Regions from separate parts of the Ligilactobacillus sp. RTP31139st1_D10_RTP31139_211217 genome, predicted to be linked through region 4. Evidence: predicted binding sites of a transcription regulator. Region 4 holds the regulator's gene; each other region holds the start of a gene.

Region 1 (5,159 bases), on a different contig from region 4:
CGATCTCTTTTTGATTGCCAAGTAGATCAAGGACGGTGATACCACGATCAGTCAGATCTTCGGTTCCGAGTAATACCCTAATTGTATTCTCATTGACTTTTTCCATTTCCATCTGTGATCCTCCCTTTCCTACTTAAATGCTTGCAAAACACTTAATTTGCAAACTTTATCATACCAAAAATTATCAAAAAAGACCACCCAAAAAACTTGGAATGGTCTAATCTATAGTATATCTTATTACAAACTTTAGAAACCTGCAAGTTCACGGGCACGACGCAATTCAAGCGCACGTACTTCCCGCGGTAGGAAACGACGAATCTCATCTTCATTGTATCCCACTTGAAGTCGCTTTTCGTCCATAATAATTGGTCGTCTTAACAGGCCGGGATGTTTTTGGACTAGATCAAGTAATTCTTGCAATGGCATTTCCTCGATGTTGATATCAAGTTCTTGATATGCCTTCGAACGTTTAGAGATGATCTCCTCCGTTCCATCTTCGGTCATTTGCAAGATCTGCTTGATCTCATCAATACTCAATGGTTCCAAAAAAATATTTCTCTCACTGTAAGAAATGTTGTGATTTCTAAGCCATGCACGCGCCTTACGGCAAGATGTGCAACTTGGTGATGTGTATAAGGTAACCATATAAATCGCCCCTTCTCAATAAAACCTGGTGCAACCATACAATATATATCCTCATCCATCATTATACACCTATTTTAAAAAATTGATACCTTTTTTATAAAAATTAATCGCTATGTTTTTATCAAGTTTTTAGAACCATTCTAATGATTTCAAAAAAACCCGCCAAAACAAAGGGAGCGTATTCATTGCTCAAAACATTAATTCTTCTATAAGGTATAATAAAAAAATTATCTACTATTAAACTAATTATTATCTTAAAGGTTGATCAATGCTAAAAAGGCCCGAATTTTATCAATTCGAGCCCAATAATCATTTTTGTAACTAGGTATTATTTTTTATCTATTTAATTATATCAATGTTCCAATTTATCCCAGATAATGACTTCATCAGCTTGTAAAGATTTTTTAACATCAATAATACGTTGATTCGAGCTTCCTCGAAATTGTAAAGTTAGATCTTTAAGATCCTCCCGGAAGCGCCCATCGACTAAAATATCGATCAATGACAATAATTCCAACTTATCAGCTGATTCCTTTTGTAACTCATCCCAAGTATATCCACTCCACGACCAGATATCCTTTTTATCACCATATTCTTGTCTGATACGCTTGACTAGGGGCAAACAAACTTGCGTATTTAAGAAGGGTTCTCCCCCAAGCAACGTTAAGCCCTGAACATAATCATGTGAAAGGTCAGCTATGATCTGGTCTTCTAATTCCTTGGTGTACTCAAAGCCATAATTAAAGCTTTGTGCAGCCCTATTATAACACCCAGGGCAAGCAAATTTACATCCACTGACATATAAACTACATCTGACACCCTCACCATCGACAAAGTTGAACGGTTTATAGTCAGCTATTTTTTGTTTACTCAACTCACTAGCTAACCATTCCTTAGGTTTAGGATCATTGGGGCGACGCACTCGTCTTTTAGCTTTAGTCGGAGTGGCTACCTGCTTTGGTGCTAGTGTTTCAGAGGCAATAAAAGCAGTATCGCCTCCAACAGTGATCCTGATCGTCCCACTATTCTCCATCAGTCATCATCCCCGGTGCAATATTTTTAGCTCGTGCCGCGATCTCTTCATGACGTCCATGAACCATCGGCCGTTGCAAAGGATTACCTAGATAACCACAAGTCCGCTTAACACAATCGCAGGTCTTAGGGTCGTGGTTACCACAATCTGGGCATTCAAAGCCACGAGCTGTAGCCTTGAATTCTCCCTCAAAACCACATTTATAGCAATGATCGATCGGCGTATTAGTTCCCAGATAGCCAACTTTATCATAGGCAAAATCCCAAACTGCCTCTAAAGCTTTCGGATTTTGGCGCAAGTTCGGATACTCACAATAATGGATAAAGCCACCCGCAGCATATTTTGGATAATCCATCTCAAATTGAAGCTTTTCAAATGGTGTTGGATGCTTTCTGACATCATAATGGAAGCTATTGGTGTAGTAATCTTTGTCAGTAACATCTTTGACTTTCCCAAATTCAGCTGTATCTAAGCGACAGAAACGATCTGTCAGAGATTCACTTGGGGTTGAATAGACGCTAAAATGATAGCCAGTTTCTTTTGACCAACGCACACACGCATCATGTAATTGCTTAACGATCTCGAGAGTAAAATCATGTGCTGCTTGATCATGTTCCCAATTTGGACCAAAGAAAAGTGTCCCTACTTCATAAAGCCCGATATAACCGATCGAAACCGTGGCACGTTCATCTTTGAAGAGCTGACTTACATCTTCACCTGGTTTTAGCCGTTGCCCAAAAGCACCATATTGGTATAAGATCGGCGCATTCTCTGGGACCGCATCTAAGACCCGAGCTACTTTGAAATCAAGCGCAGTCTTACAAAGTTTGACCTTATCGTTGAAGATCTGCCAAAAAAGATCCATATCACCGTGAGATTCTAAAGCGATCCGTGGTAAATTGAGCGTCACGACTCCTAAATTCATCCGGCCAGAGTTGACTTCATTTCCGTGCTTATCTTTCCATCCTTGTAAGAATGAACGGCATCCCATCGGTGCTTTAAAGCTCCCCGTTAATTCCTTGATCTTATCGTACATCAAGACGTCGGGATACATCCGTTTGGTTGCACATTCGACCGCCAATTGCTTGATATCATAATTAGGATCTTCGGGCTTTAAGTTCAAACCTTTTTTGATCGTAAAGACCAATTTAGGAAAGATCGCCGTCCGTTTTTCCCGGCCCAAGCCACCGATCCGGATCTTTAAGATCGATTTTTGGATCTCACGTGCGACCCATGAAGTTCCTAAGCCAAACCCTAATGTGGTAAAGGGAGTCTGTCCTTGAGAAGAAAAGAGCGTATTGATCTCATATTCCAGTGCTTGCATAGCATCATAGATATCTTTTTTCGTCCGTTTTTTAGCAAATTCGATCTGCTTAGCTGGATCTTCGATATATTCTTTAGATTCAGCTAAATGTTTGTCATAATTTTTTAGTGCGAAGGGTTCTAAGACCTCATCGATCCGATCAGCTGAACAGCCACCATATTGACTAGAAGCAACATTAGCAATGATCTGTGACATTTGGGCGGTCGCAGTTTGGATCGAATGAGGGCTTTCAACTTCAGCATTACCGATCTTAAAGCCATTTGTCAGCATCTCTTTAAAATCGATCAAACAACAATTCGTCATCGGACTCCAAGGAGTATAGTCCAGATCGTGATAATGGATGTCACCACGCAGATGAGCTTTAGCCACATGCTTTGGCATCATCCGAAGCCCTAGTGTCTTACCGACTGTCCCCGCTGTCAGATCACGTTGCGTATTGAAAACATTACTGTCTTTGTTAGCATTCTCATGAACTAAACTCGGATCCTTAGATTGAAGCCGGCCTAACCTGACAGTTGGATCAGTCTCTTCTTGCCATTTGGCTTCATCGGCTTGGTGATGAGCAACATAAGCCTTGGCTTCGGCATCATAACCTAATTCATTTAGCGTAGCTGTCAATTTATCGTAGATCTCAGTGCTGGTAAGTGTCGTTTGGTCCGCTAACTTGGCGAGTAAAGCGAGAATAATTGCATCGGTATCCGTAGCCAAGCCTAACTTACGCAAAACGCTCTCCAACTTATAAAGTGCAAATGGTACCTCGTATCCATCTGTTTTGATGACCATCTTAGGTAATACATACTTTTTTTGTTCCTTAAATTCCATCATCGTCATCAGGTCCCTTCTACGTCAGCTAAAAGTGAAAATGAACCACGATCTTAAAATCATCATGGTCCACCTACAACATCCTAACTAACAAACTTATCTATATTTAAATCCTATTTCCCTGTTGGTACTTTATATGATATAACCAATCGCAGCCAAACACAACATATAGTGTTTGGTTTCACAAAAACCATACTATATGTTGAAAACAATATACAACGTTTGGAGCGCGCTCTTATCCTATTCATCTCCGACTAGCTGGCTGTGAAACTTTTTTTACCGGAAATTAGCTCTAACATGTCTAAAGTATTATACTTAAAGTGCAGATAATTTTAGAAAGCAGGTATCTTTTATGCAAGAAGAATTCCTAAATCAAATAGCTGACCAACTTAAACAAGGGATGACTGAATTTTTAGCACAGACTGATCTTAAGAAAAACGATATTTTTGTCTTAGGATGCAGCACTAGCGAGATCCAAGGTAAAAAGATCGGTAAATATTCCAATTTAGACGTGGGACGGACAGTCATCAAAACTTTGACTGAGATCTTGCCATCAGGAGTCCAGCTTGCTGTTCAAGGTTGCGAACATTTGAATCGTGCTTTAGCTATGGAACGTCAAGTCGCCGAAGATCACGGTTTAGAGATCGTTTCAGTCTGCCCTAGCTTACACGCCGGTGGAGCTGCACAGGTAGCGGCTTTTGAAACATTCAAAGATCCAGTCGAAGTAGAACATGTCACTGCTAAAGCTGGGATCGACATCGGTGACACTGCGATCGGGATGCACGTTAAATTCGTTCAGATCCCAGTTAGAACTTCGATCAAAGAGATCGGTTCGGCCCATGTTACTTATTTGAGTTCACGGCCAAAATTGATCGGTGGCGAACGTGCGATCTACAAATTTGAAAATCTAAATCAACAAGTTGATCCTTTAAATCCGTTAGCTTAACGAAATATAAAAAGCTGGTACGCTAACTCCACCTCATCTGGAGTCGGCTTACCAGCTTTTTTAACTATAATTTTTGAGTGTTCTTCTGATCTCACGTTCTTGATCACGACGCTTGATCGTTTCCCGCTTATCGTAGCTGTGCTTACCTTGTGCAACTCCGATCAAAACTTTGGCAAAGCCATTTTTTAAATAGACCTTCAGTGGGACTAAAGTGATCCCCTTGCCACTAGTCTCATTAGCTAAACGCACGATCTGCTTTTTATGCAACAATAACTTTCGGTTGCGCAACGGATCATGGTTAAAACGATTGCCCTGAGTATATTCGGAAATATGCACATTCATCAACCAAGCTTCGCCATTTTTGATCTGTGCAAAGCCATCTTTTAGAT
Region 2 (5,159 bases), on a different contig from region 4:
ATTGGAGTAAGAAAAACTATCTTCGAGTAATTTCATAACAGGTACGACCCCAGAAGCTGCGCCCTTGATCCCTTTGATCGGTGCGCCAGCTGAACGCAGGTTACTCAAGGTGATCCCAACGCCACCACCGATCCGGGAAAGTTGAAGGGCGGAGTTGATCACGCGGCCGATCGAATTCATATCATCAGTAACTTGTAAAACAAAACAAGAAACTAATTCACCGCGGCGAGCTCGCCCAGCATTCAAAAAGCTTGGTGTTGCTGGTTGATAGCGTTGGTGAACGATCTCATCAGCTAGTTGCAGCGCTAATTGTTCATCGCCATCAGCAAAGTACAAAGCATTGATCGCTGCACGATCGATGAAACTTTCCAAGTAATAACTACCATCATCGGTTTTTAGCGCATATTGGGTATAAAACTTGTAAGCTGCCATAAAGGTCTTGAAACGAAAATCAGCTGCTTCTAATTGCGCATAGAGCTTTTCGATGAAGGCAAAATCGTATTTTTGGATAAATTGTGTTTCAAGATAATTATTGTCTAGTAAATAGTCAAAGCGTTCTTTAAGTGAAGCAAAGGTCATCGTATTAGGAATGACGTTTTCCTTGAAAAAGGCGCTCAAAGCTGCTTTGTCTTGGTCGAGTTGGATCTGACCGTTTAAAGGAATATTGACTCGGTTGTTTAGGTCGTAGTACGTAACATTGTTGATATCGATATCTTTAAGACTCAAGTTCATTCACCGCTTCCTTGAAATTTTGGACGTCTGTGGGTGTTCCATTGAATTCAAACGAATAGATCACTGGAACATTAAACTTTTTAGACAAGTTTTTAGCTGTAAAAATAAATAACTCTGCAAAATTACGGTTGCCGGTCCCGACGATCCCTTTTAATGATGCAGCGTTATTTGCGTATTCTAAAAATTCAGTCACAGGGTAAGTGATCTCGTCTTCATAGGTCGGTACGATCAAGACGAAAGGTTCATTTACCATAAAAAGTGGGTCCACTGGATCGATCTCAGTGGCATCGACGGTAGGCCCAAGTTTTTTGATGAAGCGTCGGGTCTGCCCGGTGACGCTAAAATAGATTATTTTCATTGAGCTGCCAGCTTCTTTAAGAGATCAGGCCGAAAACCATTGATGATCGGTGCGTGATCTTGTTCTAAAACTGGAACTGTGCGTAAACCTTTTTCTTTTAGGTAGTTGATATATTCTGGATGATCGGAGATATTATGTTCTCCAAATTCAATATTATTCTCCATTAAAAACTTCTTGGTCATTTTGCATTGGATGCAGTTATCTTTGGTATATAGATCTAAAGCCATCAGAATAAAACCCCTTCTAATTTGATTGTGATATCAGTATACCACAATTTACACAACATGTAGTATAAATTTTGCTCTGCTAATCGCTAGATATTGTGTCATTGGCTCAACCACGCAAAAAACGGACTCAAAATTTTTTTGAGTCCGTAAAGTTATATTTAACTGATATTAGTACCAGCCGTTAGCAAGCCAAAATGACTTAGCTGCTTGCCAAGAACCGTAACGATTTGCAACATAGTTATCAGCTACACGTTCTTGGTTTTCTGGGGAGTAATCTCCACCAAGGTAAGAGTTAGTCAATTGATATTTACCATAATAACGGCCGTTTTGAGCGGTATAAGAACCACCTGATTCAACATTAGCGATCCAAGCTTTAGCACTTGCTTCAGCATCGTTTGATGGAGTTTGTGGAGCAGTTGTTTGCACTTGTTGTGTTTGCTGTTGTGCAGGTTGTGCTTCTTGGACTTGAGTTTGAGCTTGTGGAGCTGCTTGTGCTGGTTGAGCTTGTTGTTGAGCAGCTTGTGAAGCAGCTAAAACGTTGCTACCAAATTCTAAGCGTTGACCAACGAAGATCAAGTTTACATCTTGTAATTTGTTAGCTTGTTGGATCGCATCAATCGTTGTGTTGTATTTAAGGGCTAATTCAGATACTGTATCGCCAGCTTTAACGATAATTTCATCGGCATTTGCTGTTTGGCCCAATGCAACTAAACCAGATAACGCGGCAGCTCCCGTAATAACTTTCTTCATTTCCATAAGTAAACTCTCCTTAAAAAAATATTTAATATTTACTTGCTTTTCATTTATCTACACTAGCAGTATACATTTTTTATATAACATACATATTCCGATAAAATTACAATTTGTCACGTTTATGTAACAAACAGATTAATTATTGTCAAATTCCACAAAAATAGAATCTATATGGGAAAATAAAGCATCTTTTTGAATTTTACTTTTTAAGTTATACTTAAAAGTATCGGAGGTGTGCAGAAATGCCTAAAATTTTGTTAATGAATGCCGGAAGTTCATCAGTTAAATGGAAACTATTTGAATTGACCGATGAATCAGTCGTCGCTAAGGGCTTGGTAGAGCGGATGTTAGCTCCAGGTTCAAAGTTTGAGATCAAATATGGAGATCAGACATATCAAGAAATACAAGATAACCTATCTTATGAAAAAGCGGCTGAAATGATCATTGAAAAGATCCAAGAGTTAGAGATCACATCTTTAGCTGACATTAAATGTGTTGGTCACCGTGTCGTAGCTGGAGGAACTAAATTCACGCAAGCTACTAAGATGGATCAAGCAGCGATCAAAGAAGTCTTAGCTTTGAGTGACCATGCTCCATTACATAATCCAATGGAAGCAAAATACATCGAATTGATGCAACAAGTCATGCCCGATACGCCCCAATATGCGGTCTTTGACAGCCAGTTCTTTACACAAATGCCAGAAGAAAATGCGATCTTTAGTTTGCCATATGAATTGACGCAAAAATATGGGATCAGACGTTATGGTGAACACGGGATCAGTCATGAATATTTGGCGCAAAAGACAGCTGATCTTTTAGAAAAACCGTTGGCTGATCTTAAATTGATAACTTTGCACTTGGGGAGTGGCTCATCTGTTTCAGCTGTTAAAGATGGAAAAGCCTTTGCTAGTTCGATGGGATTCACGCCTTTGACCGGACTAACGATGGGGACCCGAGCTGGGGATGTTGATCCTTCAATCGTGCCATTTTTAATGAAGAAACTCAATAAAACAGCCGATGAAGTTCTTGAGCTCTTTAACCAAAAGTCAGGGCTATTAGGATTGTCAGGCTATTCGGATGACATGCGTGATATCAAAGCTAATCAAGCTGATCAACGTTGCAAGTTAGCTTTAGATGTTTACCTAAATAAGATCGTGTCATATGTCGGAAGTTATTTTGCCCAATTAGGTGGGGCCGATGTGTTGGTCTTTGCCGGTGGGATCGGGGAAAACAACCCATGGTTACGCGCTGATGTTTGCCAACGCTTAGCTTGTTTAGGCGTTCAATTAGACCAAGAGCTAAATGAAGCTAACCATGAAGGTGTGATCTCCACGGAAACTTCAAAAGTCAAAGTGATGCTAGTTCCAACTAACGAAGAGCTCGCAATGGTCCAACAGATCAAGGCCCAACTGGACTAATAATATGTTATAATCAACATATACTGTGTCTCTAATAATTAAGCTGAACGGCAATTAGACAAAATCTGGAGGAATTTATGGAAAAAATGCAAGAAAATGCAAATATCAAGTTATTTGCATTGAATTCCAATCAAGCATTGGCACAAAAGATCGCAGATGAACTGGGGATCAAGTTATGTGATGCTTCAGTCAAGCATTTCAGTGATGGTGAGATCCAAATCAACATCAATGAAAGTGTGCGTGGAGACGATGTGTTCATCGTGCAATCAGTCGCTGATCCGGTTAATGAAAACTTTATGGAATTGATGGTCATGATGGATGCGTTGCGACGCTCCAGTGCTGGTTCGATCAATGCAGTTATTCCTTATTATGGTTATGCACGTGCTGACCGTAAAGCACGTTCGCGTGAACCGATCACAGCTAAGATGATCGCTAATTTCATCACTTTAGCTGGGGCTGATCGAGTTGTGACCATGGACCTACATGCAGGCCAGTTACAAGGCTTCTTCAACATTCCAGTGGATCATTTGTTAGCGATCTACGAACAAGCCGCTTACTTTAAGCAAAAAGGCATTTGTGAAGACGTTGTTGTCGTAGCGCCTGACCATAATAGTGTTAAGGGTGCAAGAAATCTAGCAGATCTCTTGAAAGCACCGATCGCGATCGTTGATAAACGCGATGATACTCGTTTAGATATCGAGAATTCTTCGATCATTGGTGATGTCAGTGGCCATAACTGCATCGTCTTTGATGATATGATCGATACTGGTGGTAAGATGGCCGATGCAGCGGCAGCTTTGGATAAGGCGGGCGCACGTGAGATCTATGCTTGTGCAACGCATCCGGTCTTTTCAGGAAGTGCCGTCGAAGAGTTAGAAGAATCACCATATAAAGAAGTTGTGGTAACAGATACGATCGCGATCCCAGAAAACAAGCAATTCTCCAAGCTAAAAGTTTTATCGATCGCACCGATTTTTGCGAAAGCAATTTCTTTGATCTATCACAATCGTTCGGTAGATAGTTTGTTCAATAACAACGATAATATTTAATGAAAAGGGGTTCTGTTTTAAACAGAGCCTTTTTTGTTTTGCTTTGATATAATTGGTGTAAATTACATTTAGAAAGGGAAAAAAGTTATGAGTTTGAATTTTGTGCTAGGCACAGCGGCTAAAGACCACCAGACGTTACTGTTAGAGCAGATAAAAAACATCAGTCAAACTGATCCTAAAGCCAAAATATATTACATCGTTCCCAATCATATAAAGTTTGCGGCTGAAGTTTCAATTTTAGATCAGTTACGGCAAAGTAGAGATCAAGATCTATTAGCCGCTACGGATATCCAGATCCTTTCTTTTTCACGGTTGGCTTGGTATTTTATGAAAAACGATCCTAGCTACCAGTTGCCCCGACTATCGGCTGCTGGAGCTAATATGTTGGTCCATAAGATCTTGCGGACTAAAAACGATGAATTGACGATCTTTAAGAGTGAGCAGACCCAGACTGGCTTTGTGTCACAATTAGCTGGTCAATTGATCGAATTGAGTTTAGCTTTGATCACAAGTGAGGATCTGTGGCATAGTTATGAGATGTTAGAACAGAGTAAAGATACCGATCTAGTAGCTAAGTTGCACGATCTAAGTATCGTTTATCGGGAATTTGAGCAACATATCC
Region 3 (5,159 bases), on a different contig from region 4:
GCGCCATCACCAGATCAGCTCCAACCGAGCGCAAATAGCTCGCTGCATCAAAAGTTCGCGTTCCTGTCCGCAAAGCAAATGATTGTGTATCAATGATGATCCCTGTCAGCATTGCCGTGGCTTCCAATTTATTGATCGGTTCACTGTCTTTTGATTGATACTCAAAGAGCTCAGTGATCAACTCACACGTCGAACTGGCATACGGTTCGATGTAGACCAAGATCGGGTTATCGGGAAATTCTTCGCCCCGGCGATGATGGTCGATCACCATGACACGATTTTTGAGCTTATCGTAGAGCGGTCGTGCGATCGACATTGATGGTTTCGAGTGGTCAGCCATGATCAAAAGGCTATCCTTAGTAGCTTTTTCCAAGGCCATTTCCGGGGTTATAATTGACCCCTTGATATTTGGATATTGTTCCAACTCCTCTAACAAACGCTCAATGTCTGAGTGGAGATCTTCTTGATCTAAGACGATCCAACACTGCTTGCCATTCATCGCTGCGATCCGACGCACCCCTAGGCAGGCACCCAGAGAGTCCATATCTGGATGGCGATGGCCCATCACAAAGATCTGGTCGGCTTGATTCATCAATTCGGTCAACGCTTGTGAGATCATCCGTGCCCGAACTCGGGTGCGTTTTTCCATCGGGTTGGTCTTGCCCCCGTAGAAACGGGCTTGGCCATCGACCGCTTTGACGACGACCTGATCGCCCCCACGTCCCAAGGCAAGATCTAAGTTATTTTGTGAGAGCTTTGCCAGTTGGGTCAGATCAGAACCACCGTATGCGATCCCTACACTAAGCGTTACTGGCGAATTTTGCTTGGACGTCCACTTGCGCACTTCATCTAGGATCTTGAATTTTTCTTCTTCTAATACTTTGAGCGTCTTAGCATACGTCAAGATAAAGAAGTGATCTTCATCAACACGTTTGAGGTAGATCCCAAATTCGCGCGCCCAATCTGATAAAGCATTCGTCACGAAATTTCCCAGGTTAGAAATATCTTTATCGTTCATCGCACTGGTAACTTCATCGTAATTATCCAAGAAGATCTGTCCGATCACTAACCGCGTATCTTCGTATTCTTGTCGGATCTCGGCATAATGCGTCACATCCATCAGGTACAGCGCATCAATGTCTTTTTGGACCATCAGACTAAAGGCTCGTCCATGCAATTTGACTTCGATATCTTTGTCTTTATTGTCTTGTTTAGCCTCGAGTTGCTCATAGAGCTGATGATCGACCTCTTTTAACGGCTTACCCAGCACCTCTTGATTATCAAAATAGCGTTGCATATAAGGGTTGATCCATTCGATATGACCCTCTTTGTCGTAAAATAAGATCCCGATCGGCATTTTGATCAACGCATCCTGTTCACCGCGTTTGATCCGATAAGACAGATCAGAAATGTATTCAGTTGTATCTTCAGTAATTTGTTTTAAAGTAATATAGGCAACTACGGTCACAATAAGTGTAAAGACCATGCTGATATATCCTAGAATAATATTGGTTCTAAAGGCCAGGATCACACAAATGACCGCTACAAACGCCAACATCCAAGCTAACACACGCAAATGTCTGTCATACATGAATTCAGGCAGTTGCCAAAAATCTTTGTTAAAAAATTTTTTCACTGGTTTATCCCCGCATTCCTTTCCCAATTCTTAACCTAATTTTATACTTCTGCTATTTATTCTATCACAAACGAGTTTGACTCTCAGTAAGTATGACTATAATAGCTTGAAAAATCAAGTTGCTTTGCCCAAAATAAAAAGCCACGGGCTGACCCGTAGCTTAGTGTTATGAGTTAAGTTATTCACTTAGTTTAAGTATACGCCCGCGACTATTTATTGTCAGCCATTCAAAACTAAATTTTAAGCTTTCTTTGAGACTTCCCCTCTAAACCAGCTGTTCTTGCTGAAAAAGGCATACATATCATTTAAGAAAAAGACACTGTAACTAAAGATCAAGGCAAAATTCCCATCACCTTGCAACATCGTTTGGACCCATAAAGCGATCGTAAAGACTGATGCCAGTGTGAAAACATAGTATTGTTCACGTTTACGATTCAATTCCAATAATGCCCCCGTGATCGCCATCGCTAAGTTCAAGCTATCCAAAAAGACCCGGGGATCATTCGTAAAGCTAAAGATCGTATAGGTGCATAACCAAGCAACTACAAAAAATAAGCCATATTTGATCCATTCAAGCCCACTTTCTAGTTTTTCCGCTTGGATATCATCGTTCCATTTTGGATCTAAAATGCAAAAAATATCTAAAAAGATCAAATAACCGATCTGTTCCCAAGCGGTCGCATAATTTTTTGCCATAAAACCTGTTGCTGCGATACAAATAGCTGAGATCGCACCACACCAGCCTTGGATCCCGGATAAGTTCGAGATCCCGATCACACATGCCACGGACAGATTGCCCCCAACAAAGGCTAACAGTGACTGGACTGGCGTTTGGCTAAAAGAATCGACCAACGAGATAACTTGGAGCACAAAGTTGAACGCCAATAAGAAGTAACTAAAATACCCCCAACCTTTACATTGATTCAACAACCATTTGAAATATCCCTTCCGAAATACATTCTTGGAATATTCTGGCAAATGGGTCAATACATCTTGATAACGTTCAAACATCTAAAAACTTCCTTCCGATAGACAATAATTTCTTGCATTTAAAAATTGCAATGTAACTATTATAGCCATGCATTCTGACTAAATTCAACCGAAAAAACACAATATATTGTAATTCTAATTTTATTAAATCTATATATTGTGTGTAATTTGATTTTCAAACGTTGATTTTCCTAAGTTTTTCTTACGATATTTATATCTTTTTCTTAAAAGACAAGAATTGATTTCTGGTGGTAAAATTAAAATGTAGCTAGATATAAAATTAATGAGGTGTTTTAGAGATGAAATTAAAAAAATTAGCAACTGCATTCTTGGCAGGGCTGACCTTTTTAGGGGTAACTTTGACCAGTGCTCCCAAGGCTTTAGCCGCAAGTAGCAGTAATACGCATACGTTAAATTCCGCTTATGTCGTCTATGGAGCCGGCACGAGCCAAGAAGCACGCCAAAATTTAGCTAAAGTATTTGAAACTGATTCTTCGTTCAAGACTTTGACCGCTACCGCCGCTGATTACAACAAATATATCGCTAATGGCTCTAGCAATACGACTGACGCTGCAATGATCAGCTCAGTTGCGATCGCACCCGGAGATCCTGGTTCTGGGGTCAAGGTCAACATCAAAGACTACAATGGTTCTAACAATATCACCCAAGTAACTTCCCAACAATACGCAATGGTCGCTCAAATGGCGGGGGTAACAGATGTCAGCATCGTTGTGACCGCTAATCGTCCTGTTTCAGGTGAATCAGCCTTGACTGGGGTCTACAAGGCCTTAGCCGAAGATGGCGTTTCATTGAACACAGAAAACACAGCGACAGCCAATGAGATGCTTTCAGCGACCCAACCGGCGATCGACGCTAACAAAGATGACAAGACCTATCCTGGGAAACTGATGGCAGCTATTGGTGATGTTTCCAAGCAATTGGCCCAACAAAAACAAGACAACCAAGAACTAGCTACAAAACAAGACATTGAAGATATGTTAAATAAGGCTTTGGCTGACCGTGGCATTCAAAACCAAACGACCTCAGAGCAAGTAACACAGATCTCAGGCGCTTTGGTAAACTTCCAAAATTCACCGATCAGCTCAAGCAAGACATATATCAATAACGTGACGAACACGATCAATAACGTTAAAGATTCGACGGGTAATTTGATGAATAAGGCTAAAGACTGGGCTAACAGTGCTCAAGCTAAAGAAGCCGTTGAACAAGCAAAAGGCTGGTTTGCCCGCTTCATCGAATGGATCAAGAGTCTGTTTAATTAATAAGACCATACGGGAGAGCCCCCCAGCAGATACATTTGCTGGGGGGCTCTTTGCAACTAGGAACTCATATCGCAACCTATGCACCCTGTAATACGCCTAAAGCCGAAAAGATCCCAAGAGCGCACAATAAACCACCACTGATGATCCCTAACCACAAACGGCCACCAGAAAGCATATTTTTGCGATCTGCCACGACTAATTTGTGATAGTAGCGATATGTAGCATAAAGTTCAAACACTCCTAGAACAAAAATTATTGCACTTAAAACCAATCCTTTGACCATTTTTTCACCCTCGTTGCTATTTTATTCCATAATACCACATTTCTTCTATAAAGAGTGCTTGTCTCACCTGGGCGATATCACATATTATTATGGTGGGGCTAGTGTGCAGAAGATGACATTTATAAATTATGCTAGTTAATTCATAGAAATGAGGTCTAAGATGAAAAAAATCGTTTTTACCGATTTAGCTACTAATTTGTATGCCGCTCCATTTTTCACTACACTTGAATTTAATGGGCGGACATTTTACGGAACCAATCGCTAACTGCCACTTGCAATTTTATTTCGTAAAAATTCACTTGCTTTTGCGAAAACACAGTTTGAAGCAACACATCTCAAGCTCTTCGATGACCGCGACAATTTAATGCTTACCCTATTACCCGACCAGATCACCCAGGCTTGTCTGGGAATGTATTTGGCTAAGATCACGCTCCGACCGTTACCCAAACTGACTGAGCGTTTTATCTTTTCACTGATACTCGAGTTAGCTGACGACCGCCAGATCCAACTGTTAAATGGCGAGACTCAGGCGATCCCACAAGTGATATCTTGGCTTACCGACCAAAATATCAAAATCAATGATCCAATGCACCTAGCTTCTAAACTTGATGCGTCGACCACGATCGACTTTAGAAACTTTACCGTACTTTCAAACGGAACTGAATTTGCTAGGACTCTCGAGCTAAGCTAATTGAGCTATCGTCATCACTGAGCATGTGAGAACGCGGGATCTACTACAATGTTTTTACATCGTGGTAGATCCCGTGTTTTGTATTCGCGAACATAAAAAAACTCCGTGATCGGGGAAAATCACGGAGAAAAAGGTTATGTTATTGGGGAAATACTATCCTAAAGTAAATCTAAGATAGTTATCACTTACTACATAAAAAGGGGAGAAGATTGATTCATCATCAATCTACATATCTATAATACACCTAAATGACCCAAAATGGCTAACTTTTTTATT
Region 4 (5,159 bases):
TTTAATTTCAAGTCATTATTCCGGATTTCGGCGATTTTTTCCTACAACATGATACTCATCAGCCAAAAATTTGATCCGTTCCATGATGCGTTTGGCCTTCAAAGGCTCTGCTTCGCCCCGGTTGTTGACAGTCAAATATTGTTGCTCTAGTTGTTCTAACGAAAGATTCGAGCTAAAAAATGTCGGTAATTCTTCTTGCATCCGATATTGCAAAATAACACCTAAAACATCATCTCTAATCCAGCTACTCAAAGAATCAGCTCCGATATCATCAATCATCAAAACTTGAGCTTTTTTCAAATTATCGATATATTCATTTGTCTGATTTTTACCAATCGAGCCCTTGATCTCAACCGCAAATGATGGAAAATGCACCAGTGTCGTCTGGTAACCTCGCTTAGCTAGATCATTAGCGATCGCCGCCAAAAGATAGGTCTTACCGACTCCAAAACTGCCTTCGAGGTATAATCCCTTATGAAAATCTTTTGGTGCTTTGGTATAACTAGTGATAAAAGATAGCGCCGCTTTTAAAGCTTCCATCCGCTCATCACTACGCTCGTAATCTTTTAATTGCGCCCGACGAACACTACGCGGTAAATTGATCGTCTTGACACGAGCTTCTAGGGCTTTTTGTTCACGTTTAGCTTTTAATTCTGCGGTCGGCACATACACGACTTCGATCCGATGATTGCTGATCGCAAGTATCGGTAGGTATCCGGGTGCAAAGGTCTGTTTTCCTTGAGCTAGCTGTTTTTTTAGCGTTACGAATTCATATAACTTGCTGGCACTTTTCATCACATCAGCTTCCGTCAGGACTTGACTGTTTTCCGCTAAAAAAGTCCGCACTTCATCATCTTGTAAGATCTCAGCGATCAGTTCTTGATAACGCTGGTTCCAATTGTTTTTTTGCATCCGCTCCGTCAAGTTTTTCCCTAGATCTTCCATCCTAGCCACCTGCCTTTCTATTCACTTTGTTCCAATTGAGCTAACAATTCATCGATCTCAGCATTCAAGGCCTGTTTATCCTCTTTAGCCGGTTTAGATACAGCTTTATTTTCTTTTGTCTTAGCCCAGTCCGGCAAAGTCTCTTTTTGCACGACTTGTTGCTTACGCCCATAATATTGCTTTTGTTTCTGCTTTTCTCGTGCTTTTTGGTTAGCCTCGCGCATATAAAGCATGGCTTCTTCTGGGGTCTGGATCTTCTTTTCAGCCAACTTAGCTGCAGCTTTGGTAAAGCGATTAGCGACTTTATCTTCCAGCATCGTATTATTTTGCGCGATCAAATAATAGTGCAGGAGCACATTGATCACCGCATTAGGTAAAACTTGCTTTTCAACTAGATTTTTGACCGTATAACGCTCTAAATTCGTCACAAAACTGTGCTTTTGCCGTTTGAGTTCTTCGATGAATTCCAAAGGTAGATATTGTTTTGAAACGGCGATCAGCGCTAGATCAGTTTGCGTCAATTCCGCACTCACCGCCGGATCAACTGGTTCAGTCACTTTCGACTCTTTAGGTGTTATCTCTTTGAATTGCCGATCAAATTGCTGTGTGGCTAATTTTTTGACGAGCTCAAGATCGACTTTATCATCTTTGACATTTAGTGCTTGTTCGAGCAATTTGACGAGTTCTAGTTCATCTAGACCATACAACAAAGAGATCGACTTTAAGGTCTCAAGTGAACGGCTGATCTCAGTTGCGGGTACAAAAGATCGGGCTAAAAGCTCTTTTAAATATTCTACATCCAGATCGACTTCGACTGAATCGACGAGATTTTTAGTCGGTTTAGGTATCGCTTTTATCTGTGAATTTTTGAGTAATGCATCTTTTTTCACCGTAAAAACATCTAGTAGCGACTTGGTGATCTCTTTGGCATTAGCATACGTGAGATCTGGTTTGACAAATTCTTGTTTTAACTCATCATATTGGGTCTGTCCCAATGAATCGGCTAAAAGCATGCTCAAGAGATCATCTTTAAAGAAAGCCTCAGCACTCAAAGGAGCTTGTAACTCATAGATAAACACTTGACCAAGTTCATCTTTTTGCACGAATGTCTTCAATAACCCGAGGGCCTCTAATCTGATCCGCGCTTCGTAAAAGTCGCGCAAACCTAAACTCAAAATATCCAATAACTCTTTATGCATCCGGCGGGCTAACAGGTCTGGTGTTTGAGCCACTTTAGTCGCTAATAGTGAATAAACACCATAAGCATTGACCCCCATCAACGGTTGGTAGAGCTTTAAAATGACTTTGAACTCTGTCGAACCGATATGGGCTTTAGTATTGACGACGTAACCATCCTTAGGCGACATCTGCCTTAATCCTTCACTCATCGCCTAACATCCCCCAACTACTTATTTTTTTCGTTGTCACGTGCCATCAAGTCTTGCAATTCCTTCGCAAAAGATGCCATATCTTTAAATTCACGATAGACGCTCGCAAATCTGATATAGGCGATATCATCGACATTTGCTAAGATCTCCATCACATATTCACCGATCAATTGACTCGAAACTTCATTCCCGCCGACTGCCCGGATCTTTGTTTCGACTTGATCGACGATATTTTGGATCTCATCCATCGCGACGGGCCGTTTTTCAGCCGCTCGCATGACACCCCGCAAGACTTTTTCACGATTAAATTCTTCTCTAGCACCATTTTTCTTAATAACTAAGAGTGGCGCTGCTTCTACTCTTTCAAATGTAGTAAAACGGAAACCACAATTTTCACATTCCCGCCGGCGCCGAATGGCATGTCCATTGTCGGCGGGACGGCTATCCACTACACGTGATCCATTTTGATGACAATTTGGACACTTCATAATCTTTACCTCGCTGCCTAATTTTCGATTAAATTATTTATCTTTAGCCATTTTATCACTTGCGCTTGCGTTTCTTCAACTGTTCCCGAACTATCTACTGTAATTGTAGCCAAATTTCGCCTTTTTTCAGCCGACATCTGACTAGCGATCCGCTCAAGTGCCGCCTCCTCACTCAAATGATCGCGTTCTATGATCCGTTTTAGCTGAAGTGCTTTAGGAACTTCAACATTGATAACTGCATCACAATGATCTGCATAACCATTTTCAAATAATAAGGCAGCATCGATCACAACTACTTTATCGCCCTTTTGCTCAGCTAAAGCTAGCTGTTTTTCATATTCAGCTCTGATCAATGGCTGCATGATCTGGTTTAATTGAGCTAATTTCTTAGGATCATTGAAGACGATCTTGCCGAGTTTAGCCCGATCTAAAGTCTGATCAGCTTGGATGATCTGAGATCCAAATGTTTTTTTTAATTTAGCTAAACCAGGGGTCGCTGGTTCAACGACTTGGCGGGCGATCACATCAGCATCGAGGATCTTAAAATCTAATGTTTGTAAAAAATTACTGATCGTCGTTTTGCCCATCCCGATCCCACCAGTCAAGCCTAGAATATATGACATTTTACCACCTGCTGACAATGCGGACAAAAATGCGTGCCCCGTTGTCCCACTACGATCTTTTGGATCTTTGTTCCACAACGTTTACATGGCTCATCGGTCCGGCCATAAACATCTAGTTCGAACTGAAAAGCGCCTGTTTTTTGGAAAGCATCCGTGTAACTTCTGATCGTTGTGCCACCTGCTTTGATCGCCTTAGCTAATTCAGTGATGATATTATCATGCAGTATCGTTGCTTGGTCTAAAGTCAATTTTTGACATGACGTCTCAGGATGGATCTTACTTTGCCACAACACCTCATCAACATAGATATTACCTAGACCCGTGACCAAGGTCTGGTCGAGTAAGGCGGTCTTGATATTTTTCTTCTTTTTTTGTAGCTTTTGATAAAAGTCAGCCACTTTAAAAGTTTCAGCCACTGGCTCTGGTCCTAATTTGGCTAACCCAGGCAATTTTTCTTCACTACCCGTTTGAACTAATTGCATTCGCCCAAATTTACGGACATCGTTATAGCGCAATTGCCGGCCATCGGCTAGATCAAAGATGACATGCGTATGTTTATCGACTGGATCAGTCGCTTCTTTGACATAAAACTTACCCTCCATGCGCAAATGGGAGACAACGGTAAGGCCATTTGTAAACCTAAAGAGCAAATACTTGCCCCGACGTTCGATCTTTTCAAGTGTTTGCTCTGTTAATTTAGCTTTAAAATCGTCAGCATCACCAACGATCATCTTAGGATATAAAACTTCGACTCGCGCGATCTTTTGACCTAAAACTAATTTTTGCAAACCGCGACGGACAGTTTCTACTTCTGGTAACTCTGGCATTTTTTCACCTCATCTTATACTATTTAGTCTCAAACCACGTCTTACCACTAGCGCTTTCGACCTTTAATGGGACCGACAGCTCAACAGCTGAATCCATGATCTTTGGCACTAACTCTTTTAATTTAGGGATCTCTGCTTTCGGTGCTTCAAAGATCAACTCATCGTGCACTTGTAACAACATTTTGGCTTCTAAGCCCGCATCTTTTAAGGCTTGTTGCATATTGATCATTGCAACTTTGATGATATCAGCTGCACTCCCTTGGATCGGAGTATTCATCGCTGTCCGTTCCGCAAATGAGCGCAAGTTGTAATTTTTGCTCTTGATATCTGGCAAGTACCGTCGGCGATGGAAAAGTGTTTCAACGTAGCCTTTTTGACGCGCACTCTCAATGATATCTTGCATGTATTGATGGACTCCAGGAAATGAAGCTAGATACGTCTCCATAAATTCTTTGGCTTGTTTACGCGTACTTCCGATGCTTTGAGCCAAACCAAAATCACTGATCCCATAAACGATCCCAAAGTTGACCGCTTTAGCTTGCCGACGCATGTTAGCCGTAACTTCACTTGGATCATCTAGTCCAAAAATACGCATCGCAGTATTAGCATGAATATCAAAATCATCCTTGAAAGCTTGTTGCATATGCGGATCCTTTGAAATATGGGCTAAGACCCGTAACTCGATCTGCGAATAGTCAGAAGCAAAGATCTCCCAATCTGGATGACTTGGTACAAAAGCTTGCCGGATCTTACGGCCCTCTTCTAACCGGACCGGGATATTTTGCAAGTTAGGATCGACTGACGATAAACGTCCGGTTGCCGTCAAAGTTTGGGTATACCGCGTGTGGACCTTACCATCAGCTGCGATAACTTTCAATAGGCCTTCAA

The links. Region 4 encodes NrdR, which represses ribonucleotide reductase genes. Its sites were predicted from a motif close to ACACNATATATNGTGT; they were not measured.
Region 1: the regulator NrdR is predicted to act here: its motif matches at 3,984-3,999, upstream of nrdD (anaerobic ribonucleoside-triphosphate reductase).
Region 2: the regulator NrdR is predicted to act here: its motif matches at 1,368-1,383, upstream of nrdH (glutaredoxin-like protein NrdH).
Region 3: the regulator NrdR is predicted to act here: its motif matches at 2,744-2,759, upstream of pnuC (nicotinamide riboside transporter PnuC).

Annotation. Positions count from the first base shown of each region.
Region 1 is NZ_JBCOAR010000005.1:76,763-81,921, forward strand. Features, by position in the region: gene ABT996_RS04330 (adaptor protein MecA) at 1-112, opposite strand, end outside; gene spxA (transcriptional regulator SpxA) at 247-645, opposite strand; gene nrdG (anaerobic ribonucleoside-triphosphate reductase activating protein) at 998-1,678, opposite strand; gene nrdD (anaerobic ribonucleoside-triphosphate reductase) at 1,668-3,827, opposite strand; gene ABT996_RS04350 (TIGR01440 family protein) at 4,177-4,770, shown strand; gene smpB (SsrA-binding protein SmpB) at 4,831-5,159, opposite strand, start outside.
Region 2 is NZ_JBCOAR010000010.1:9,936-15,094, forward strand. Features, by position in the region: gene nrdE (class 1b ribonucleoside-diphosphate reductase subunit alpha) at 1-726, opposite strand, end outside; gene nrdI (class Ib ribonucleoside-diphosphate reductase assembly flavoprotein NrdI) at 716-1,090, opposite strand; gene nrdH (glutaredoxin-like protein NrdH) at 1,087-1,317, opposite strand; gene apf (aggregation-promoting factor) at 1,486-2,073, opposite strand; gene ABT996_RS07005 (acetate/propionate family kinase) at 2,313-3,488, shown strand; gene ABT996_RS07010 (ribose-phosphate diphosphokinase) at 3,566-4,537, shown strand; gene ABT996_RS07015 (PD-(D/E)XK nuclease family protein) at 4,625-5,159, shown strand, end outside.
Region 3 is NZ_JBCOAR010000003.1:124,934-130,092, reverse strand. Features, by position in the region: gene ABT996_RS02960 (DHH family phosphoesterase) at 1-1,636, opposite strand, end outside; gene pnuC (nicotinamide riboside transporter PnuC) at 1,877-2,647, opposite strand; gene ABT996_RS02950 (DUF1002 domain-containing protein) at 2,926-3,909, shown strand; gene ABT996_RS02945 (hypothetical protein) at 3,986-4,192, opposite strand; gene ABT996_RS02940 (hypothetical protein) at 4,557-4,883, shown strand.
Region 4 is NZ_JBCOAR010000001.1:228,214-233,372, forward strand. Features, by position in the region: gene dnaI (primosomal protein DnaI) at 16-945, opposite strand; gene ABT996_RS01100 (replication initiation and membrane attachment family protein) at 963-2,333, opposite strand; gene nrdR (transcriptional regulator NrdR) at 2,351-2,821, opposite strand; gene coaE (dephospho-CoA kinase) at 2,839-3,444, opposite strand; gene mutM (DNA-formamidopyrimidine glycosylase) at 3,429-4,271, opposite strand; gene polA (DNA polymerase I) at 4,291-5,159, opposite strand, start outside.